Regions from separate parts of the Arthrobacter sp. J156 genome, predicted to be linked through region 2. Evidence: riboswitches for the same ligand, from Rfam matches in the RefSeq annotation. Region 2 holds a riboswitch; the other holds the start of a gene.
The links. Region 2 has a riboswitch for glycine ahead of gcvP (aminomethyl-transferring glycine dehydrogenase). Riboswitches for the same ligand answer to the same signal wherever they lie in the genome.
Positions count from the first base shown of each region.

Region 1 (10,866 bases), 690 kb from region 2:
CCTCCGTCGCGCCCGACCTCGGCCAGGACGTAGGGGAACTGTCCGCCGCGGGCCCGGGCGAGGGGAACGAGGTTCGGGAACGGCCCGCACTCCACGTGCGGGGCACCCGCCTGGACGCCGGGGACGAGCTCGTCCAGCACCACTTCGCCGCCCGTCACGGCCACGAACCGCGCGACGGGTGCGGGGCGCCCCTCGGCCGGCACGAGCACTGCGCGGATGGCCTCGATGTCCCCGGGAGCGGCCTGCTGGCTCTGCAGCAGGCGGGCCACCGTATCGGGGAGCGTGTCGGCGGCCTCCTGCGCCGCGGTGGTTCCCAACGACGCGTCGACGAAGGCCGTGCACCACGGGCCTTCCTTCCTGTACAGGGTGGCGTCGATTCCAGTGGAACCTGCCCGGTGTGCCATGGGGAAACTCCTTCCCACGCGGCGTCGGCGCCGCGTGCTGCTCGGTCCGTCCGCCCACCGTAGCACCGCCCGCACGCCGCCGGTAGGGGCTTGACCGGGCTCCCCGCGGTGTGCCGAAACCGCTGGTCAGGCGGCGGTTGGAATCAGCACTCGACGACGTTCACGGCGAGTCCGCCGAGCGCGGTTTCCTTGTACTTGTGGCTCATGTCCTTGCCCGTCTCCCGCATGGTCACGATCACCTCGTCCAGGCTCACGCGGTGTTCGCCGTCCCCCATGAGCGCCATCTTGGCGGCGTTGATGGCCTTGGAGGCGGCGATCGCGTTGCGTTCGATGCACGGGATCTGCACGAGTCCGCCGATCGGATCGCACGTCAGGCCCAGGTTGTGCTCCATGGCGATCTCGGCGGCGTTCTCCACCTGGGCCGGGGAGCCGCCGAGGATCTCGGCGAGGCCGGCGGCGGCCATGGACGACGCCGAGCCGACCTCGCCCTGGCAGCCGACCTCGGCCCCGGAGATCGACGCCTGCTCCTTGTAGAGCACGCCGACCGCGGCCGACGCCAGCAGGAAGCGGACGACGACGTCCTCCTTGTCCGCCTGCGTGGCCCAGCCGATCCCGGGCGAGTAGTGCGTCGCGTAGAACATCACGGCCGGGATGATGCCGGCGGCGCCGTTCGTCGGGGCCGTGACGACGCGGCCGCCCGAGGCGTTCTCCTCGTTCACGGCCAGCGCCACGAGATTGACCCATTCCTGCCAGTACTTCGGGTCGCGGTCCTTGTCCTCCTTGGACAGGCGTTCGTGCCAGTCGGGGGCGCGGCGGCGGACCTTGAGCCCTCCGGGCAGGAGGCCCTCCCGTGCCAGGGCGCTGTTCTTCGACTCCTCCATGACGGACCAGATGTGCAGGAGCCCTTCCCGGACCTCCTCGCGGGAGCGGGTCGCGCACTCGTTGGCCATCATGACCTCGCTGATGCCCATGCCCGTGTCGCGGCAGTGCCCCAGGAGCTGGGCCGCCGTGCGGAAGGGGTAGGGCACGGCCGCGAGGTCCTGCTCGATCTCCTCGACGACGGCGTCCTCCTCGCCCTCGCGGACGATGAACCCGCCGCCGATCGAGAAGTAGGTCTCGTCGGCCAGGGCGGCCCCGTCGGCCCCCAGGGCCTGGAAGCGCATCCCGTTGGTGTGTCGGGGCAGGACGGTGAGCGGGTGCTGGACCATGTCCGGCACCCCGTAGGCGAGGTCCTTGCGCGCCCCGAGCTCGGCGGCGAGGCGCAGGACGCCGCTCGCCTCCTGGTCCGCGATCCGCTGGTCGACCTGCTCGGGGAGGATCAGCTCGGGCTGGAAGCCCTCGAGGCCGAGCATGACCGCGGTGAACGTGCCGTGGCCGCGCCCCGTGGCGGCGAGCGAGCCGTAGAGGTCGATCCGCAGGCCCTCGGTGGGCGCGACGAGGCCCCGTTCGGCGAGCCCCTCGACGAAGCGGAAGGCGGCGCGCATGGGCCCCACGGTGTGGGACGACGACGGTCCGATGCCGACGCTGAAGAGGTCGAAGACGCTGATGGCCATGGGTGGGGATTCCTTTGCGTGGATGCACTACGGGCCCGGAACCGGTCCGGTCCCGGGCCCGTGGTGCACGGTCCGGGGCTCAGCCGAGGTTCGGCAGGTCCGGGTAGAGGGGGTGGGCGGTGGCGAGGGCCTCGACGCGTTCCTTCAGGCCGGCCAGGGTCTCCGGATCGGCACCGTTTTCGTCGGTCCCGGCGATCAGGGCCTCGGCGATCACGTCCGCGACCTCGGCGAACGCTGCCTCGGAGAAGCCACGTGTGGCCAGGGCCGGGGTCCCGATCCGCAGCCCCGAGGTCACCATCGGCGGGCGCGGATCGAACGGGACCGCGTTGCGGTTCACCGTGATCTCCACGGACGCGAGCAGATCCTCCGCCTGCTGCCCGTCGAGCACCGAATCCCGCAGGTCCACCAGCACCAGGTGCACGTCCGTGCCCCCGGTCAAGACGCTGATCCCCCGCGAGGCCACGTCCGGGCGGGTGAGGCGTTCGGCCAGGATCCGCGCCCCGGCCAGGGTCCGCGCCTGGCGCTCGGCGAACTCCTCGCCCGCGGCGATCTTGAACGCGACCGCCTTGCCCGCGATCACGTGCTCCAACGGCCCGCCCTGCTGCCCCGGGAACACCGCGGAGTTGACCTTCTTGGCGATCTCCGGATCGTTGGAGAGGATGATTCCGCCGCGCGGGCCCGCCAGCGTCTTGTGCGTCGTGGAGGTCACCACGTGCGCGTGCGGGACCGGGGAGGGATGCAGCCCCGCCGCGACCAGGCCCGCGAAATGCGCCATGTCCACCATCAGGTACGCCCCGACCGCATCCGCGATCGCCCGGAAGCGGGCGAAGTCCAGCTGCCGCGGATACGCCGACCAACCGGCCACGATCAGCTTCGGCCGGTGCTCCAACGCCAGGGCCTCGACCTCGTCCATGTCCACCTCGTAGCTGGACTCGTCCACCCCGTACGGGACGATCGTGTACAAGCGGCCGGAGAAGTTGATCTTCATCCCGTGCGTCAAGTGCCCGCCATGGGCCAGATTCAACCCCAGCACCGTGTCGCCGGGACGGATCAGCGCGTGCATCACCGACGCGTTGGCCTGGGCCCCCGAATGAGGCTGCACGTTCGCGAAACCCGCCCCGAAGAGCGCCTTGACCCGCTCGATCGCCAGCGACTCGATCACGTCCACGTGCTCGCACCCACCGTAGTACCGGCGCCCCGGGTACCCTTCGGCATACTTGTTCGTCAACACCGAACCCTGCGCCGCCATCACCGCCTGCGCCGTGTGGTTCTCCGAAGCGATCATCTCCAGACCGCCCCGCTGCCGCGACAGCTCCGCGTCGATCCCCGCAGCGACCTCCGGATCCAACGCGGCCAACGACGCCGTCAACGACCCCGCGACCACCGGCTCATACGTGGTGGTGCTCACTCGACGTCTCCGCCGTTGGCGGAGGCGTAGTCCTGCGCCGAGAGCAGCGGGCCCTCCTCGGAGACCTCGACGGTGAAAAGCCAGCCGGCGCCGTAGGGGTCCTCGTTGAGCAGGGCCGGGTTGTCGATGGCCTCCTGGTTGACCTCGACGATCGTCCCCGTCACGGGGGCGTAGAGGTCGGAGACGGACTTGGTGGACTCGACCTCGCCGCAGGACTCGCCGGCGGTGATGGAGGCGCCGACCTCGGGCAGGTCGACGTAGACGACGTCGCCCAGGGCGTCGGCGGCGATCTGGGAGATGCCGACCTTGGCCGGGGTGGATCCGTCGATCCATTCGTGCTCGGCGGAGTAGCGGAGGGTGGAGAGGACCTTGCTCATGGTGGTGTTCCTTTCGGGAAGGCGGTGCCTGGTGGGTGCTACTTCTGGCGCTGGTAGAAGGGCAGGGTGACGACCTCGAAGGGCTCCGCCTTGCCGCGCAGGTCGACGTCGAGGCGGGTGCCGGTCTCGGCCAGGGCGGCGTCGACGTAGGCGAGGGCCACCGGGTAGCCGAGCGTGGGGCTGGGCTGTCCGGAGGTGACCTCGCCGACCGTCTTGCCGTCCTTCATCACAGGGTAGTGCGAACGCCCGGCGCGGCGGCCGAGGCCCTTGAGGCCGACGAGGACGCGGCGCGGCCCGGCGGCCTTCGCGGCCTCGAGGGCCGCGCGTCCCACGAAGTCGTCCTCCTTCTTGAAGGAGACCACCGGGCCCAGGCCCGCCTCGAACGGCGTCGTGTCCAGGCCGAGCTCGTTGCCGTAGAGCGGCATGCCGGCCTCGAGGCGCAGCGAGTCGCGGCAGGCCAGGCCCGCCGGGATCAGGCCGGCGTCCGCGCCCGCGGCGAGCAGGGCCCGCCACAGCCCGGCGGCCCGCGCGTTGGGAACGTAGAGCTCGAAGCCGTCCTCGCCGGTGTATCCCGTGCGGGCCAGGAGCACGTCGATGCCGGCCACGGCGACCTCGTCGGCGGCGTAGTACTTCATGCCCGTGACGATCCCGGCCGATGCGGCGGGGACGAGTCCGAGCAGGATCGCCTCGGCCGCCGGGCCCTGCACGGCGACGAGCGAGGTCTCGGCGGAGGCGTCGACGACCTCGACGTCGAAGCCGGCGGCCCGCTCGGCCAGCGCCGCGGCGACGGTGGCCGCGTTGCCGGCGTTGGGGACCACGAGGAAGCGGTCCTCGGCCCGGCGGTAGGTGATCAGGTCGTCAATGATCCCGCCGTCGGCGTTGCAGATCAGCGAGTACTTGGCCTTGCCCACGGCCATCACGGCGAGGTTGCCGACGAGGGCGTGGTTCAGGAACGCGGCGGCCTGCGGGCCCTGCACCCAGACCTCGCCCATGTGGGAGAGGTCGAAGAGGCCGGCCGCGCTGCGCACGGCCTTGTGCTCGGCGAGCTCGGAGCCGTACTTGAGCGGCATGTCCCAGCCGCCGAAGTCGGTGAAGGACGCGCCGAGGGCGGCGTGCTCGTCGTGGAGCGCCGTGCGGCGCGAGGTGGTGGTCTGTTCGGTCATGGCGGGTGCCTTTCTTAGTCCTCGAACGCCTCGGGCGCGGGGCAGGAGCAGATCAGGTTGCGGTCTCCGGCGGCGCCGTCGATGCGCCCGACGGGCGGGAAGTACTTGTCCTGGCGCAGGCGGGCCACCGGGAAGGCGGCCTGCTCGCGCGGGTACTTGCGGTCCCAGTCGCTGGAGACGACGGCGGAGGCGGTGTGCGGGGCGTGGCGCAGCGGGGACTCCTCCACGCTGAAGTCCCCGGCCAGGACCTGGTCCATCTCGGCGCGGATGGCGGTCATCGCCTCGATGAAGCGCTCGATCTCACCGAGGTCCTCCGACTCGGTCGGCTCCACCATGAGCGTGCCGGCCACGGGGAAGGACAGGGTCGGCGCGTGGAAGCCGTAGTCGATGAGGCGCTTGGCGACGTCCTCGGCGGTGACCCCGGTCTTCGCGGTGAGCTCGCGCAGGTCCAGGATGCACTCGTGGGCCACGAGCCCGCGGTTGCCCGTGTAGAGCACCGGGAAGTGCTCGTTGAGCCGCGCGGCGATGTAGTTCGCGGCGAGCAGGGCGTTCTTGGTGGCGGCGGTCAGGCCCTCGCCGCCCATCATGGCGACGTACGCCCAGGAGATCGGCAGGACGCCCGCGGAGCCGTACGGCGTGGCCGTGACGGGGGTGCCGTCGTTGCCGTTGGAGGCGCCGGCCGGGGAGCCGGGGAGGAACGGCACGAGGTGCTCGGCGACCGCGACGGGGCCGACGCCGGGGCCGCCGCCGCCGTGCGGGATGCAGAAGGTCTTGTGCAGGTTCAGGTGGGAGACGTCGCCGCCGAAGTGTCCGGGCCGGGCCAGCCCGACGAGGGCGTTCATGTTGGCGCCGTCGATGTAGACCTGGCCGCCCGCGGCGTGGACCTTGTCGCAGACCTCGCGCACGTCGGCGTCGTAGACGCCGTGCGTGGACGGGTAGGTGATCATGATCGCGGCGAGCGCGTCGCGGTGGGCGTCGATCTTCGCGTCGAGGTCGGCGGCGTCGATCGTGCCGTCGGAGGCGGTCTTGACGACGACGACCTTGAGCCCGGCGAGGACGGCGGAGGCCGCGTTGGTGCCGTGCGCGGAAGCCGGGATGAGGCAGATGGTGCGGGAGTCGTCGCCGTTGGCGAGGTGGTACTGGCGGATCGCGAGCAGGCCCGCGTACTCGCCCTGGGACCCGGCGTTGGGCTGGATGGAGACGCCCGCGTAGCCCGTGATGGTGCTCAGGCGCGCCTCGAGGTCGGCGATCAGCTCGCGCCAGCCGGCTGTCTGGTGCTCGGGGGCGTAGGGGTGGATGGAGGCGAACTCCGGCCAGGAGATGGACTCCATCTCGGCGGTCGCGTTGAGCTTCATGGTGCAGGAGCCCAGCGGGATCATGGTGCGGTCGAGCGCCAGGTCGCGGTCGGAGAGCCGGCGCAGGTAGCGCAGCATCTGGGTCTCGGAGCGCACGGAGTGGAAGATCGGGTGGGTCATGAACTCCGAGGAGCGTTCGACGCCGGACGGCAGTCCCGTCCCGGCCGCCGCCTGGGCCTCGGCGACCCGGGCGTCGGCGTCGGCCACGCCGAAGGCCGCGGCCACGGCGGCGAGGTGCGCCGCCGTCGTCGTCTCGTCCGTCGAGACGCCCACGGTGTCGGCGTCGACGAGGCGCAGATTGACCCCGGCCTCCTCGGCCGCGGCGACGACCGCGGCGGCGCGACCCGGAACGGAGGCGCGCAGGGTGTCGAAGTACTCGGTCCCGGCCAGCTCGATCCCGGCGCCGGCGAGGACGTCCCCGAGCGCGCGGGCGGCGAGGTGGGTGCGGCGCGCGATCGCCTTGAGTCCGTCGGGTCCGTGGTAGACGCCGTACATCGACGCCGTGATGGCCAGGAGGGCCTGCGCCGTGCAGATGTTGGACGTGGCCTTCTCGCGGCGGATGTGCTGCTCGCGGGTCTGCAGGGCGAGACGGTAGGCGGGGGCACCGGCGTCGTCCTTTGACACGCCCACGAGGCGGCCCGGGAGGGAGCGCTCGAGGCCCGCGCGGACGGCCATGTACGCGGCATGCGGGCCGCCGAAGAAGAGGGGGACGCCGAAGCGCTGCGTGTTGCCGACGGCGATGTCGGCGCCCTGCTCGCCCGGGGGGACGATGAGGGTCAGGGAGAGGATGTCGGCGGCAACGGTGACCATGGCGCCGCGCTCCTTGGCGGCGGCGATGATGCCCGCGTGGTCCACGACCCGGCCGGAGTCGCCCGGCTGCTGCAGCACGATCCCTGAGATGTCGCCCTCGGGCAGGCCCGCGGCGAGGTCGACGACCTCGACCTCGAAGCCGAGCGCCTCGGCGCGGCCGCGGACGACGTTGATGGTCTGCGGGAACAGGTCGGCGTCGAGCACGGTCTTCGCCTCGCCCTTGGCCTTGTTGGCCCGGCGCATGAGCAGCACGGCCTCGGCGACGGCGGAGGCCTCGTCGAGCAGGGAGGCGTTGGCGATCGGGAGCGCGGTCAGGTCGCCGACCATGGTCTGGAAGTTCAGCAGCGCCTCGAGGCGGCCCTGGGAGATCTCCGGCTGGTAGGGGGTGTACGCGGTGTACCAGGCCGGATCCTCGAGGACGTTGCGGAGGATGACGGGCGGGGTGCTGGTGCCGTAGAAGCCCTGGCCGATCATCTGGGTCTTGACGGTGTTCTTCGCGGCGAGGGCGCGGAGGGCGGCGAGGGCCTCCTCCTCGCTCAGGGCGGCGGGGAGCTCGAGCGGGGCGTCCTGGCGGATGCCGGCGGGGACGGCGGTGTCGACGAGCTCGTCGAGGTCCGCGTAGCCGAGGGCCTCGAGCATGGTCCGGGCGGCGTCGGAGGCGAGGCCGATGTGGCGGTCGGCGAAGACCGGCGCGGCGGAAGCGGTGGAGGTGGTGGCCGTGGTCGCTGTCATAAAAGGGAACTCCCGTGGTGGTCGGTGTGCACGCACGCCGAATGAGCTTCGGTTCCCTCCCCGACTCTGTATTGGACCTGAGAGATTCCGCGGTTCCCGGTCTCCCGGGTCCCGCTTGCACCGTCGGTGAGTCTGCGCGACTTCTTTCCAGAGTGGCCTCTGCGCGGCGGTACGGGGGCCTGAGAGATTCCCGGGGAGGAAATTGCTCCTACGGCGCCCGCCCATGGCTTGAGCGGGTCTCTCCCGCCGCATGTCGATGGCCGTGCCCCTGCGGGCACCCGTTCATTGTATTCCGAGACGCGCGCCACATCCAAGTGGCCCGGCCGTGCTACGGGGCGAGCCGGACGTAGCCGGGGTACTTGGCCGTGAGCGCATCGCCCGAGGACGTCCCGGTCAGGCGGCGCTTGACCCACGGCAGCACGTGCTCCCGGCCCCACGCGGCGTCCGCCTTGAGCTTCGCGAGCCGGCCGAGGGCGGGCGCGGCCTCCAGCTCCGGGGTCCGGATGGCGTCGGAGGCGCGGAGCACCTCGAGGACCTTCTTGGCCATGAGGGTGTGCCCGGGCGTGCCCATGTGGAGCCGGTCGCGGGCCCAGTAGCGCCAGTCCTGGAACTCACGCCAGCGCCAGTAGTCGGCGATCACGGCGCCGTGCCGCTCGGCGATCTCGCGCACCCACTCGTTGTAGATCGCGGTCCGGCCGCGGGTCTTGCCGAAGACGGCGGAGCCGGCGGAGTCGAAGCCCGTGAACAGGAGCACCTCGGCGCCGGAGGCACGCAGCGCGGCGACGGCGCCGGCGTAGCCCTCCATGAGCTCGTCGATGTCCACGCTGGGCCGCAGGATGTCGTTGCCGCCCGCGTACAGGCTCGCGAGGGTGGGCTTGAGCTCGAGCGCGGCGGGCAGCTGCTCGTCGACGACCTGGCGGATCTTCTTGCCGCGGATGGCGAGGTTGGCGTAGCCCCAGCCGGGGTCGGCCGCGCACAACTGCTCCGCGACGCGGTCCGCCCAGCCGCGCGCGCCGTTGGGGCGCGACGGGTCGTCGTCGCCGACGCCCTCGGTGAAGGAGTCTCCCAGTGCCACGAAGCGCTTGCCGTATTCCACGATCCCCAGCCTACGACGCGCCCCCGCACAGTCCACACCCAGCCGGCCGCGGGAGGCTGGAGGCACAGAGGGCGGCCCGCCGGGGCGGCCCCCGTCGAAGGGAATCCACCGTGCAGATCCGCCACGCCGTCTTCGCTTCCGTCGCCTCCGTCGGCCTCGTGGCCGCGGGCTGGCTGGGAGGAACCGCCCTCCAGCCCGCGGGAACGACGCCGGGGCCCGGCCCCTCTTCATCCGTCGCCGTGGGCGCCCCCTCGGAGTGGTCCCCGCTGCGGCCCGTCGAGCCCGGTGCCCTGCGCAGCGGCACCGCGGTGCAGTTGCTCAGCAGCGCGCCGCCGCGCGTCCCCGGGGAGCGGGAGCCGGTCGAGGGGAACGCGGCGTGAACGCGGCGGACGGCGGCATACCGGGCCTTGAACTGCACGTTCCCGGCGACCGGGCGGAGCTGCACGCCGCGCGGGAGGCGGTCGGGCGCGGAGCGGCGGGCCTGACGGGGCACGCGGCCGTGGCGGCGGCCGGGGACGTGTTGGCGGCCCTGCGGCTGCCGCATTGGGCTCTCTGTTGCGGCGGCTACGTGTATTGCGCCGGATCGCCGTTCCCGGCCCCGCCGGACACCGCGGATCCCTGCTATGGCGATCCGTTCTACGGCCGCCCGTGGCGGGCCGGGATCACGGCGCCGCGCACGGCCTCGTCGTCGCCGGGGGAAGCGGAGCTGCTGGCCGACGTACCGCTCGCGGGCACCCCCGGCTTCACGGCGGCGATCGCGACCGAGGCCGGCGACCGGGCGGACGCGTTCGCGCAGGTCAGCGTGCTGGCCGAGGACCTCGGCACGGCACGTTCACTGGCCCTCGCGGTCCTGCGCGCCGGGCAGGGGGCGCTGCGCCGCGGCGGCCTGGCCAGTGGCACGGCGGGTGGCACGGCGGCCGGCGGACGCCTTGCCGAGGTGCTCGCCGTCCCCTGGGCCTCGCCGGGCCGGCCCGGAACGCCGCTCGCGACTCACGGCTGGCCGCGGCACCCCGCGCCGACGGCCCACGGGTGGCCCCTCCTGGGGCTCGAGGCGGTCCGGCCAGGATCGGGCCCTCAGCCGGCGAGCAGCGCCTGGCGCAACGCCACGGTGAGCCGGCCGCCGCGGGAACCCGTGCCGGATTCCTCGGCGCGGGCCGGCACGTAGCCGAAGGCGGTCCCGTAGGCGGGATCGCAGAACGCGAGCGAGGCGTTGGCGCCGTCATGTCCGAACGCCTGCCAGGAGCCGAAGTCGTTGCGCGGCTGGGACTTCATGAACACGATCCCGAAGGCGCCCATGAGCCCGTGCGAGCGATCCGGGCCGAAGACCTGTTCCTCGGCGAACGCGGTGCGCACGCCCTCCGACAACAGGGGCTCGGAGACGGCACCCGTGCCGTCGTCGATCCCGGTGCCCGCGGCGGCGTAGAGCCGTGCGAGCCCGCGCGCGTTCGCGACGCCGCCGGCCGCCGCGATGCCCGCGGCCCGGACGGCCTTGACGTTGGGCAGGTCGAGGATGTCCGTGCTGGGGCCGTCCGGCCCGTCGAAGCCGGACGTCGAGTTCACGGCGAGCCCGAAGTGGCCGTAGGGGTCGATGAATCCCGGATCGGGTCGCTGGGCCGGCTTGAGCACGTCGCGGTAGCGCGGCTCGAGCTCCTCGGGCAGGCCCAGGTGGAAATCGATGCCGTAGGGGGCGCGGACGCGGCGCTCGTAGATGTCCTGCAGGCGTTCCTCGGCCGTGCGGCGGGCGAGCTCCTCCATGAACACGCCGATACTCAAGGCGTGGTAGGCGTGGGCCGTGCCGGGCCGCCAGCGCGGGGCGGCGGCTCCGAGGATCCGGGCGCCGAGGCGCGAATCGAGGTACTCCTCCTGCGTGAGCCCGCCGTCGACCCCCTGCAGCCCGGCCTGGTGGCTCAACAGCAGCCGCACCGTGACGGCCTCCTTGCCGTTCGCGGCGAACTCCGGCCAGTAGGC
Region 1 is NZ_CM149650.1:2,245,540-2,256,405, forward strand. It holds gene AC0QR5_RS10255 (baeRF2 domain-containing protein) at 1-404, opposite strand, end outside; gene AC0QR5_RS10260 (L-serine ammonia-lyase) at 548-1,957, opposite strand; gene glyA (serine hydroxymethyltransferase) at 2,037-3,365, opposite strand; gene gcvH (glycine cleavage system protein GcvH) at 3,362-3,742, opposite strand; gene gcvT (glycine cleavage system aminomethyltransferase GcvT) at 3,781-4,905, opposite strand; gene gcvP (aminomethyl-transferring glycine dehydrogenase) at 4,920-7,802, opposite strand; glycine riboswitch at 7,960-8,058, opposite strand; gene AC0QR5_RS10285 (SGNH/GDSL hydrolase family protein) at 8,131-8,898, opposite strand; gene AC0QR5_RS10290 (hypothetical protein) at 9,009-9,278, shown strand; gene AC0QR5_RS10295 (hypothetical protein) at 9,275-10,063, shown strand; gene AC0QR5_RS10300 (serine hydrolase domain-containing protein) at 9,973-10,866, opposite strand, start outside.
Region 1: it holds a riboswitch for glycine, as region 2 does, so the genes downstream of both, gcvP (aminomethyl-transferring glycine dehydrogenase) here and gcvP (aminomethyl-transferring glycine dehydrogenase) in region 2, are expected to answer to the same signal.

Region 2 (10,866 bases):
TTTATTTCCGTAACTTCGATCTCGGTCTTTAGGGGTGGATTTTGGTGCGGGCTGTCAACCCGCACGGATTGGCTTCAGCTTTTAAGTTCTGCCTCGGCCGCGGCCAGTTGGGCGAATTCCTCTTCGGGTGCTCCTGCGACAATCCGGTGCCTGCTGTAGAACCAGTAGTAGAGGAGGGCGGCACCGAAAACTGCCGCCGTGATGGATGCGGCGAGGACATCGACAACGAAGGTGGCGACGACAGCCACAGCAGCAAGGACCAGCGCGATTGAGGTGGTGACCACACCGCCGGGAGTCCGGTAGCCGCGGGGGAGGTCCGGTTCTTTCCTTCGCAGCACGATGTGGGAGAGATTCAGCAGGACATAGGAAACGGTGGCGCCGAACACGGCGATGTTGATGAGCAGACCACCGTTGCCTGTGGTGGCAGCCAGGATGAAGCCTATGGTACCTGGCACGATGAGCGCCCAGTAGGGTGTGCGTCGTTTGCCGGTTAGCGACAGCCACTTGGGGAGGTATCCGGCGCGGGACAAAGCAAAGAGTTGCCGTGAGTAGGCGTAAATGATGGAAAAGAAGCTGGCGACGAGCCCTGCCAGACCTGCGTAGTTAACGAAGTCGGCAAGAACTGTGTTGCCGCCGTAAGCCAGACGGAGTGCTTCCGGCAGGGGGTTGTCGGATTCGCTCATAGCCGACGCGCCGGCCGCGCCGGGAACAAGAATAAGCATCAGTGAACCAAAAACGACCAGGATGAGCACAGCGACGATGATGCCCCGGGGCATGTCTTTTTTGGGATTGGCGGTTTCTTCAGCTGCCAGGGGCACGCCTTCGACGGCGAGAAAGAACCAGATGGCGTACACGAAAGCTGCGAGGACTCCGCTGATGCCCATGGGAAGGAAAGCGCTCGAGGCCGGCGAACCGTCGGGAACGATGTCAAAAAGATTTGCCGGGTTGAAATGCGGGATCAGACCAATGACGACAGCGGCCAGGGCTACGACCGCGACCGCAGTGATCGCGAAAATCATCTTCAATGCCTCGCCGACACCGCGTAGGTGGATCCCGATAAACACGGCATAGGTGGCGAGGTAGACCGGCCAGGAGTTCGTGAGCCCGAACAGCCCCAGCGCCTCTATATATCCCCCAATGAAAATTGCGATGGCTGCTGGCGCCACGGCGTACTCGATCAGCACCGCCATTCCGGTGGCGAACCCGCCAAGCGGACCCAGAGCCCTCCGCGCGAAACCGTAACCGGCACCAGCGGCCGGCAGTGTGGATGAAAGTTCCGCCAACCCGAACACCATGCAGGTGTACATGATGCCAATGAGCACAAACGCGATGAGGAGTCCGCCCCAGCCGCCTTGGGCCAAACCCAGGTTCCAACCAGCGAAATCTCCAGAAATAACGTACGCAACACCCAGCCCTGCCAGCAGCACCCATCCTGCGGCCCCGCGCTTCAATTGGCGGTGCTCAAGATAGCCGGTGTCGTCTTTGACAGGCTTGTTCGAATGCGAAGGTGTCATACTGTTTGCCTTCTTCCAAAAGAGGTAATGGTCTATTTACAGTCCATAAGTCTTCAAACAGTGTGGGTCAGGTCACGCTGGGCGTCAAGCCGCGGGGCCAACTTCTCGTAATTTTTAGTTAAAGCCGCTTCATGTCCTCCGCTTGACTGCCCATTTGGGGTGCATCCATAGGTATTTTTCTATACCGGAATATGATTGACCTATGGAAGACGCCCCGTTCGAGACACCAGCCCGGTTCCTTCGCCCTGTCAGAAATGGGAACGCTTTCGAAGAAACAATCGAGAGACTGCTTCAAAACATCAAGCTGGGACTGTTCAGCGCCGGAGCCAAGTTGCCGGCGGAGCGTGAGCTTGCTGAGTTGCTGGGCGTATCACGGGCCACCTTGCGTGATGCGTTGGCGGAGTTGCAAAAGGCGGGTTACGTGGAGGTTCAGCGCGGCCGCTACGGCGGCACCTACGTTGCCAAGCGCCGATTCGTAGATCCTGTGCGGCCCGCGGACTTAGATCCGGATGAGGTCGAGGATGCACTCACATTTCGAAGCGTTTTGGAGCCGGCGGCTGCATCGTTGGCCGCCAGGGCGCGGCTTTCTCCAGCTCAACGCAGACATTTACTGGACACTTTGGCCGAGGTAGCAGCAGCACCCTCGGACCTGTACCGGCCCAAGGACGCCAGATTCCACGTCGCGATTGCAGAAGTAACGGGTTCACCAAGCCTGGCTGCAGCAGTGGCAGATGTCCGGGCCCGAGTCAGCGATCTATTGGATCGCATTCCCTTTTTGGAGCCCAACCTGGAGCACTCCAACCAGCAGCATCAAGCGATCGTTGACGCTATCCTGCGCGGAGACCACGAGACGGCTTTCAAAGCCACTCAGGACCACTTGGAAGGAACCGCTTCGCTGCTGAACGGATTCCTCGGCTCCCCTGGCGCGCCAGCCCCAGCGCCGTCCGATTCCCTCGCAAACCCGGCAATCGTCCAGGTATTCAACTGACCTCTGGCACATCGGGTCTCTTTTCTGGAGCGCTTGAGACAGCCCTTGGCCTAGTCAGCGGTATCCAAGAATTTCTTGAAAAGAGTTCAGCCGGTTGCAAAGTGATCCCATGCACGCTAACGTTGTGGCCCGTATCACCTACATGTGAAACTGCTTATGATCTGCGGCGGGAGAGTCCTGCCGGTACGTTCCAGTCAGGCGCCGTAGGAGCAACTCCTCCCCAGGAATCTCTCAGGCCCACGTACCGCCGCGGTTAGGCAACTCTGAAAAGCAGCCAAATCTCTGGCTCACCGACGGTGCAAGCGGCGCCTGCTAAAAGCAGGTCCTGCGGAAACTCTCAGGTCCAATACAGAGCGGGGAGGAACCCGACTCAAAGTGGCTTTCCAGCCACCTGATCTTTGGAGTTCCTCATGACCATTCAGTCATCCGTTCCTGCATTCGTTGACCGGCACATCGGCACACGCAACTCCTCCGACGTTGACACCATGCTCAAATACGTCGGTTACGACAGCGTTGATGGGCTGGTTGATTCCGCCGTCCCACAGTCGATCCGCCGGGAGACCCCCCTTCAGCTCAAGGAGGCGTTGAGCGAATCGGAGGTACTCGCGGAGCTCCGCCGACTGGCGAACAAAAACAAGACTGCAGTGCAGATGATCGGTCAGGGCTACTACAGCGCCTTCACGCCGCCAGTGATCCGCCGCAACATCCTCGAAGGCCCTGCCTGGTACACCGCCTACACCCCGTACCAGCCCGAAATTTCCCAGGGCCGCCTCGAAGCGCTGCTGAACTTCCAGACCATGATCCAGGATCTGGTGGGCCTGCCCATCGCCAACGCATCACTTTTGGACGAAGCCACCGCTGTCGCTGAAGCTGTGCTTCTGATGCGCCGGGCCAACAAGACCAAGGACGCCCTTGAGGGCAAGACGGTGCTGGATGCAGACTGCCTGCCACAGACCATTGCTATCGTAAAGGGCCGCGCCGAGGCCCTCGGCTTCGAAGTTGAGGTCGCGGACCTCTCCAAGGGATTGCCCGACGGTGCAATCAACGGTGTAGTACTCCAGCAGCCTGGCGTTTCCGGCCGGGTTTTTGACCACAGCTCAGTGATAGCCGCCGCAAAGGAACGCGGCGCCCTGGTGACCGTCGCCGCCGATCTGCTCGCCCTTACCCTCATCACTCCTCCCGGCGAGCAGGGTGCGGACATCGCCGTCGGCTCCGCTCAGCGTTTCGGCGTGCCCTTGTTCTTCGGCGGCCCGCATGCTGCTTATATGGCAGTCCAAAAAGGCCTGGAGCGTTCCATGCCCGGCCGCCTGGTCGGCGTCTCCAAGGACAACGCCGGCGTTCCCGCCTACCGATTGGCGCTTCAGACGCGGGAGCAGCACATCCGCAGAGAAAAGGCTACGTCCAACATCTGCACGGCCCAGGCGTTGCTGGCTGTCGTGGCTTCGATGTACGCCGTGTACCACGGCCCCGACGGCCTGAAGGCGATCGCCGAAAACGTCCACACCAACGCCCGCGCCCTCGCCGCTACCCTGAAGCGAGCCGGCCGTGAACTGGTGTCCGAGACCTTCTTCGATACCCTGACCGTCCGCGTACCGGCCAACGCCGCCAAGGTGATCACCGCCGCCGAAGCGCGCGGCATCAACCTGCGCTTCATCGATGCCGACACCGTTGGCGTATCGGTTGATGAAACCACAACCCCGGAGATCCTCTCCGCGGTGGCCGTCGCCTTTGGCGCCGGCCCCGTCGTGAACGCTGCCGGTTTCGAACTCCCTGATTCGGTGCGGCGCACCACCAGCTACCTGCAGCACCCGGTGTTCAACACCCACCGCTCAGAGACCCAGCTGCTGCGTTACATCCGCAAGCTCAGCGACCGGGACCTTGCACTGGACCGCACCATGATCCCGCTGGGTTCCTGCACCATGAAGCTGAACGCCACGGCCGAGATGGAAGCCATCTCCTGGCCCGAATTCGCCTCCATCCACCCCTTCGCACCGGACTCCCAGACCGAAGGCTGGCGCGAACTCATCGCCGGCCTGGAAGCGGACCTCGCCGAAATCACCGGCTACGACCAGGTCTCCATCCAGCCCAACGCCGGATCCCAGGGCGAACTCGCCGGCTTGCTGGCCATCCGCGGCTACCACCACTCCCGCGGCGAGGCGCAGCGCAACGTCTGCCTCATTCCCGCTTCGGCACACGGCACCAACGCAGCGTCCGCAGTCCTGGCCGGCATGAAGGTGGTGGTGGTAGCCACCGCCGCCGACGGCACCATCGACCACGCCGACCTGTACGCCAAGATCGAGGCCAACAAAGACTCCCTGTCCTGCATCATGATCACCTACCCGTCCACGCACGGCGTGTACGACGCCGACGTCCGGGAGGTTTGCGACGCCATCCACGCCGCCGGCGGCCAGGTCTACATCGACGGCGCGAACCTCAACGCCCTCGTTGGCCTGGCACAGCCGGGCAAGTTCGGCGGCGACGTCTCCCACCTGAACCTGCACAAGACCTTCTGCATCCCCCACGGCGGCGGCGGACCCGGCGTTGGACCGGTCGCTGCCAAAGCGCACCTGGCACCGTTCATGCCCAGCGACGCCAACAAGTCAGCCCACGAAGCCGGCCACGGCGTCGCCATCTCCGCTTCCCGCTTCGGCTCCGCCGGAGTCCTGCCGATCTCCTGGGCGTACGTAAAGCTCATGGGCGGCCAGGGCCTGACCGAGGCCACCAAGTCCGCACTCCTGGCTGCTAACTACGTTGCCGCCCGGCTCGACGAGCATTTCCCGGTCCTGTACACCGGCGAAACCGGACTGGTGGCGCACGAGTGCATCCTTGACCTCCGCGAGCTGACGGCGCGTACGGGTGTCACGGCAGAAGATGTGGCAAAGCGTCTAATCGACTTCGGCTTCCACGCCCCCACGCTGTCCTTCCCGGTGGCCGGCACACTCATGGTAGAACCCACCGAGTCAGAGGACCTCGCCGAGATCGACCGCTTCATCGAAGCCATGATCCTCATCCGCGCCGAAATCGACCAGGTTGCCAACAGCGACTTCCCTGTGGAAAAGTCCCCACTGCGCAACGCCCCGCACACGGCCGCTGCCGTCGTTTCCACTGACTGGGACCGTGCCTACCCCCGAGAGCAGGCCGCCTTCCCCGTGCACTCCCTTCAGCAGGACAAGTACTTCCCGCCCGTCGGACGCATCGAAGGTGCTGCCGGAGACCGAAACCTCGTCTGCTCCTGCCCACCGCTTGAAGCATTCGAACAGTAAGGAAATTTACAATGACTGAGAAGTACACCGCGCTGTACGAGCAGCACAAAATTGCCGGCGCCTCCTTCACCGACTTCGGCGGCTGGCAGATGCCCCTGAAATACAGCTCTGAGTTGGCGGAGCACCACGCGGTGCGTAACGCCGCCGGCCTGTTCGACCTCTCCCACATGGGAGAAGTCTGGGTCACCGGACCGGACGCCGCGGCCTTCCTCGATTACGCCCTGGCCGGCAAGCTGTCCGCAGTAGCCGTAGGCAGGGCCAAGTACTCACTGATCTGCCAGAAGGACGGCGGCATCATTGATGACCTGATTTCCTACCGCCGCGCAGAGCAGACTTACCTCGTGGTCCCGAACGCAGGAAACGCCGGGGTTGTCGTTTCAGAATTGGCTCAGCGCGCAGCTGACTTCAACGTCACGGTCGAGGACGTGTCCACGGTCACGTCACTGATAGCCGTGCAGGGGCCCAACGCCGAAGCGATCCTGCTGTCCCTGGTCCCTGCCCGGCAGCACCCGCTGGTGACTGAGCTGAAGTACTACGCAGCTGTCGAGGTGGAAATTAACGGGCACGACCTGCTGCTGGCCCGGACCGGGTACACCGGCGAGGACGGCTTCGAAATTTACGTTCCCAATGAGGACGCCCCCGCCTTGTGGGAGGCGTTGCTGGAGAATGGCGCCGGACAGGGGCTCATCCCGGCCGGCCTGGCCTGCCGCGACTCACTGCGCCTGGAAGCTGGGATGCCGCTGTACGGCAACGAGCTCTCCCGCGACGGCAACCCATACGCCGCAGGCCTGGGGCCGGTAGTCTCCCTCGCGAAGGAATCGGACTTCGTTGGCAAAGCAGTGCTGGGAGAACTCAAGGCCCTGGGCGCAGGGTCCACCGCCGGCCGCAAGCTTGTGGGCCTCAAGGGTCTGGGACGCAGGGCTGGCCGCAGCCACTACCCGGTCCTCAAGGACGGCACCGTCGTCGGTGAGGTAACTTCCGGGCAGCCAAGTCCCACCTTGGGCTACCCGATCGCCATGGCCTACGTCGATGTCGAACACTCAGAACCTGGCACCAGGTTGGATATCGACCTTCGCGGCAAGGCAGAGCCCTTCGAAGTCGTGGCACTGCCGTTTTATAAGCGCGACAAGTAGCCCGGCTCCCCGCCGACACATCTCATAACGTAGAAAAGGAAAATATCGATGAGCAAAGTTGTTGCTGAACTGAAGTACTCCGCTGAGCACGAATGGGTTGCTGCTGACGGATCCGGCCCGGTCGGGATCGGCATCTCTGCCGTCGCGGCTGATGCCTTGGGCGACATTGTGTATGTGGACCTGCCCGAGGTCGGCTCGACGGTAACGGCAGGGGAGACCTGCGGCGAGGTCGAATCCACCAAGTCCGTCTCGGACCTTTACGCCCCGGTCACCGGTGAGGTCACCGAGGTCAACGACGGCGTGGTCTCCGATCCTGCCCTGATCAACAGCGACCCCTATGGCGCCGGCTGGCTCTTTAAGGTAGCGGTCACCGAAGAGGGCCCGCTGATGTCCGCTGAGGAATATGCAACCGCCAACGGTGGCGAGCTGTGAGCGGGGCGGGCATGACGACAACATCAGCGTTGGAGCAGGTGGTTGCGCCGTCCCTGGACACGAACCTGTCCGTTCTGGATCCTGAAGTCGCTGCGAAGATCGATGACGAACTCGCCCGCCAGCGCGAGGGTCTTGAAATGATCGCGTCCGAGAACCACACAGCCGTTGCAGTCATGCAGGCCCAGGGATCTGTGCTTACCAACAAGTACGCCGAGGGTTACCCGGGCAAGCGCTACTACGGCGGCTGCGAGCACGTGGACGTTATCGAACAGTTGGCGATTGACCGTCTGAAGGCCCTGTTCGGTGCGGAGTTCGCCAACGTCCAGCCGCATTCCGGCGCGCAGGCCAACGCGTCCGTGATGCATGCGCTGATCAAGCCCGGCGACACCATCATGGGCTTGAACCTGGCCCACGGCGGCCACCTCACCCATGGGATGAAGATCAACTTCTCCGGCAAGCTCTACAACGTGGTGCCGTACGGCGTGCGCGAGGACACGCACACCGTGGACATGACCGAGGTGGAACGGCTGGCACAGGAAACCAAGCCTGCGCTGATAGTGGCCGGCTGGTCCGCCTACGCACGCCAGCTGGACTTCGCCGAGTTCCGCCGGATCGCCGATTCGGTAGGCGCTTTCCTCATGGTGGACATGGCGCACTTCGCCGGGCTCGTGGCCGCCGGGCTGCACCCGTCGCCGGTGCCGCACGCGCACGTCACCACGTCCACCACGCACAAGACCCTCGCCGGTCCGCGCGGCGGCATCATCCTGACCAACGACGCCGACATCGCCAAGAAGATCAATTCGGCTGTGTTTCCCGGCCAGCAGGGCGGCCCGCTGGAGCACGTCATTGCAGGCAAGGCCGTGGCGTTCAAGATCGCGGCCTCCGCCGAGTTCAAGGAGCGCCAGGAGCGCGTCCTCGCGGGCGCCCGGATCCTGGCCGAACGGCTGGTCCAGCCCGACGTCACCGTCAAGGGCATCAGCGTGATCTCGGGCGGCACCGACGTGCACCTGGTCCTCGTTGACCTGCGCAACTGCGAGCTCGACGGGCAGCAGGCCGAGGACCGGCTCGCGGCTATTGACATTACGGTCAACCGCAACGCCGTCCCGTTCGACCCCCGCCCGCCGATGGTCACCTCCGGCCTGCGCATCGGCACGCCCGCCCTGGCCACCCGGGGCTTCAGCGAAGAAGCGTTCACGGAGGTCGCGGACATCATCGCCGAAGCATTGACCGCCGACGCCAATGCGGACCTTTCGAAGCTCCGTCACCGTGTGCAGGCGCTTGCCGCTGCGCACCCGCTCTACCCGGCCCTGACTGCGGTTGGCACTGACGCCAGGTAGCCGGGGGGAGGCTGCACCCAGCCTCCAACCAGGGGCCGGTGTCGTTTGCGATAGGCGACACCGGCCCCGCTCTTTTGCTGGACCAATGTTGTTCCCAGAAGGAAGTCCTGTCATGGCTGTTGGTGTTTTTGATCTTTTTTCCATTGGAATAGGGCCCTCGAGCTCTCACACAGTGGGGCCCATGCGCGCTGCCGCAGTATTCGTGGAGGAGCTCAAGGCCTCCGGGCTGCTGGCCGGGGTGGCGTCATTGCGGGTTGACTTGTACGGGTCGCTCGCAGCGACAGGTCACGGACACGGCACCATGACGGCCATCCTGCTGGGCCTAGAGGGATTCCACCCGGAGTTGATCCTGCCCGAGGAAGTGGAGTCACGGCTGGCCGCGATTGCCGAAAGCGGGATGCTGCAGCTGGCCGGCGCCGTGCCGCTGCGCTATGGGGTGAAGGACATCGTGCTGCGGCCGCTGACCATCCTCCCACGGCACACCAACGGCATGACCTTTACGGTTTTCGACCCGGACGGAGAGGCCCTGCACAAAGCCACGTTCTTTTCCGTGGGCGGCGGATTCATCGTCCGTGAGGGGGAGGAGGACGCCGCCCAGGAGGAACTCGAGGAATCCAAAAAGTCGCTGCCGCTGCCGTTCCGGACCGCGGCAGAACTGCTGGAGCATTGCCGCACCACCGGGCTGAGCATCAGCGAGGTGATGCGGGTTAACGAGGAAGACTCCCGCACTCCGGAGGAAATCCGGGAAGGTCTGCTGCACATCTACTCGGTTATGGAGGACTGCGTGCAGGTGTCCCTTGGACGCGTAGGTTTGCTGCCGGGGGGCCTGAAGGTCCGCCGTCGTGCCCCGGATTGGCACGACCGGCTCCTGAAAGAGGACAAGGACCGGGCCCCGAAGTACTGGCAGGAATGGGTGAACCTGATCGCCCTGGCGGTTAACGAAGAGAACGCCTCTGGCGGCCGCGTGGTCACCGCCCCGACGAACGGGGCTGCCGGGATTATCCCGGCGGTGCTGTACTACGCCCTGCACTATGCGCCGGGCATGGAGAACGCCACCCAGGAGGACCGCGACGACGTCGTAATCAAGTTCATGCTCGCAGCGGGTGCTGTCGGTGTCTTATATAAGGAGCAGGCATCCATTTCCGGTGCGGAAGTTGGCTGCCAGGGCGAGGTGGGGTCGGCGTCGTCGATGGCCGCGGCAGGTTTGGCCGAGGTGATGGGCGGAACCGCCGCCCAAGTGGAAAACGCTGCCGAGATTGCGATGGAACATAACCTCGGGCTGACGTGTGACCCGATCGGTGGCCTGGTGCAGGTCCCCTGCATCGAGAGAAACGCGATCGCCGCGGCCAAGGCAATCAACGCCGCGAAGATGGCTCTTTGGGGCGACGGTACCCACCGCGTCTCACTCGACGAAGTGATCATCACTATGCGTGAGACCGGCAAGGACATGTCCAGCAAATACAAGGAAACGGCCATGGGCGGTCTCGCCGTCAACGTGGTCGAATGCTGAGGTAAACCACCATGGAACCAGAAGACTTTCGGGGAGTCTCCGAAGACGACCGAAACAGGAAGACCAAGAGCTTCAGGGCAGATGTCGAGGCCTGGGTAATCGGCTTCATAAGCCTTGTAGCGCTTCTCGCGCTCCTTCACGCATCCGTAGAGTACGCCGGCTGGTGACATCCAGTCCGCCCACTGCTCACTAGGGCAACACTTACTTATCAAGAGGAAAATCATGACATTGGCACCTGAAGGCCGGAAGCTTTTGCGCGTTGAACAACGCAACTCAGCTGTCCCTGTGGAGCGTAAGCCGGAATGGATCAAAGCTAAGGTCCAGATGGGCCCTGAGTTCGTCAGCCTGAAGAACCTGGTGAAGAAGGAAGGCTTGCACACGGTGTGCGAGGAGGCTGGCTGCCCCAACATCTTCGAGTGCTGGGAAGACAAGGAAGCCACCTTCCTCATCGGCGGTTCCGAATGCACCCGCCGTTGCGACTTCTGCCAGATCGATACCGGCAAGCCGTCCCCAGTCGATAGGTTCGAGCCCACTAAGGTTGCCCGCTCGGTCCAGTCCATGCAGCTGCGCTATGCCACTGTCACGGGTGTGGCACGCGACGACCTTGCCGACGAGGGCGTGTGGCTGTACGCCGAAACGGTCCGCAAGATCCACGAGCTGAATCCCGGGACCGGGGTGGAACTCCTGAT
Region 2 is NZ_CM149650.1:2,931,572-2,942,437, forward strand. It holds gene eat (ethanolamine permease) at 75-1,514, opposite strand; gene AC0QR5_RS13530 (FadR/GntR family transcriptional regulator) at 1,717-2,502, shown strand; glycine riboswitch at 2,660-2,759, shown strand; gene gcvP (aminomethyl-transferring glycine dehydrogenase) at 2,913-5,765, shown strand; gene gcvT (glycine cleavage system aminomethyltransferase GcvT) at 5,777-6,898, shown strand; gene gcvH (glycine cleavage system protein GcvH) at 6,947-7,330, shown strand; gene glyA (serine hydroxymethyltransferase) at 7,342-8,667, shown strand; gene AC0QR5_RS13555 (L-serine ammonia-lyase) at 8,780-10,177, shown strand; gene AC0QR5_RS13560 (hypothetical protein) at 10,189-10,344, shown strand; gene lipA (lipoyl synthase) at 10,400-10,866, shown strand, end outside.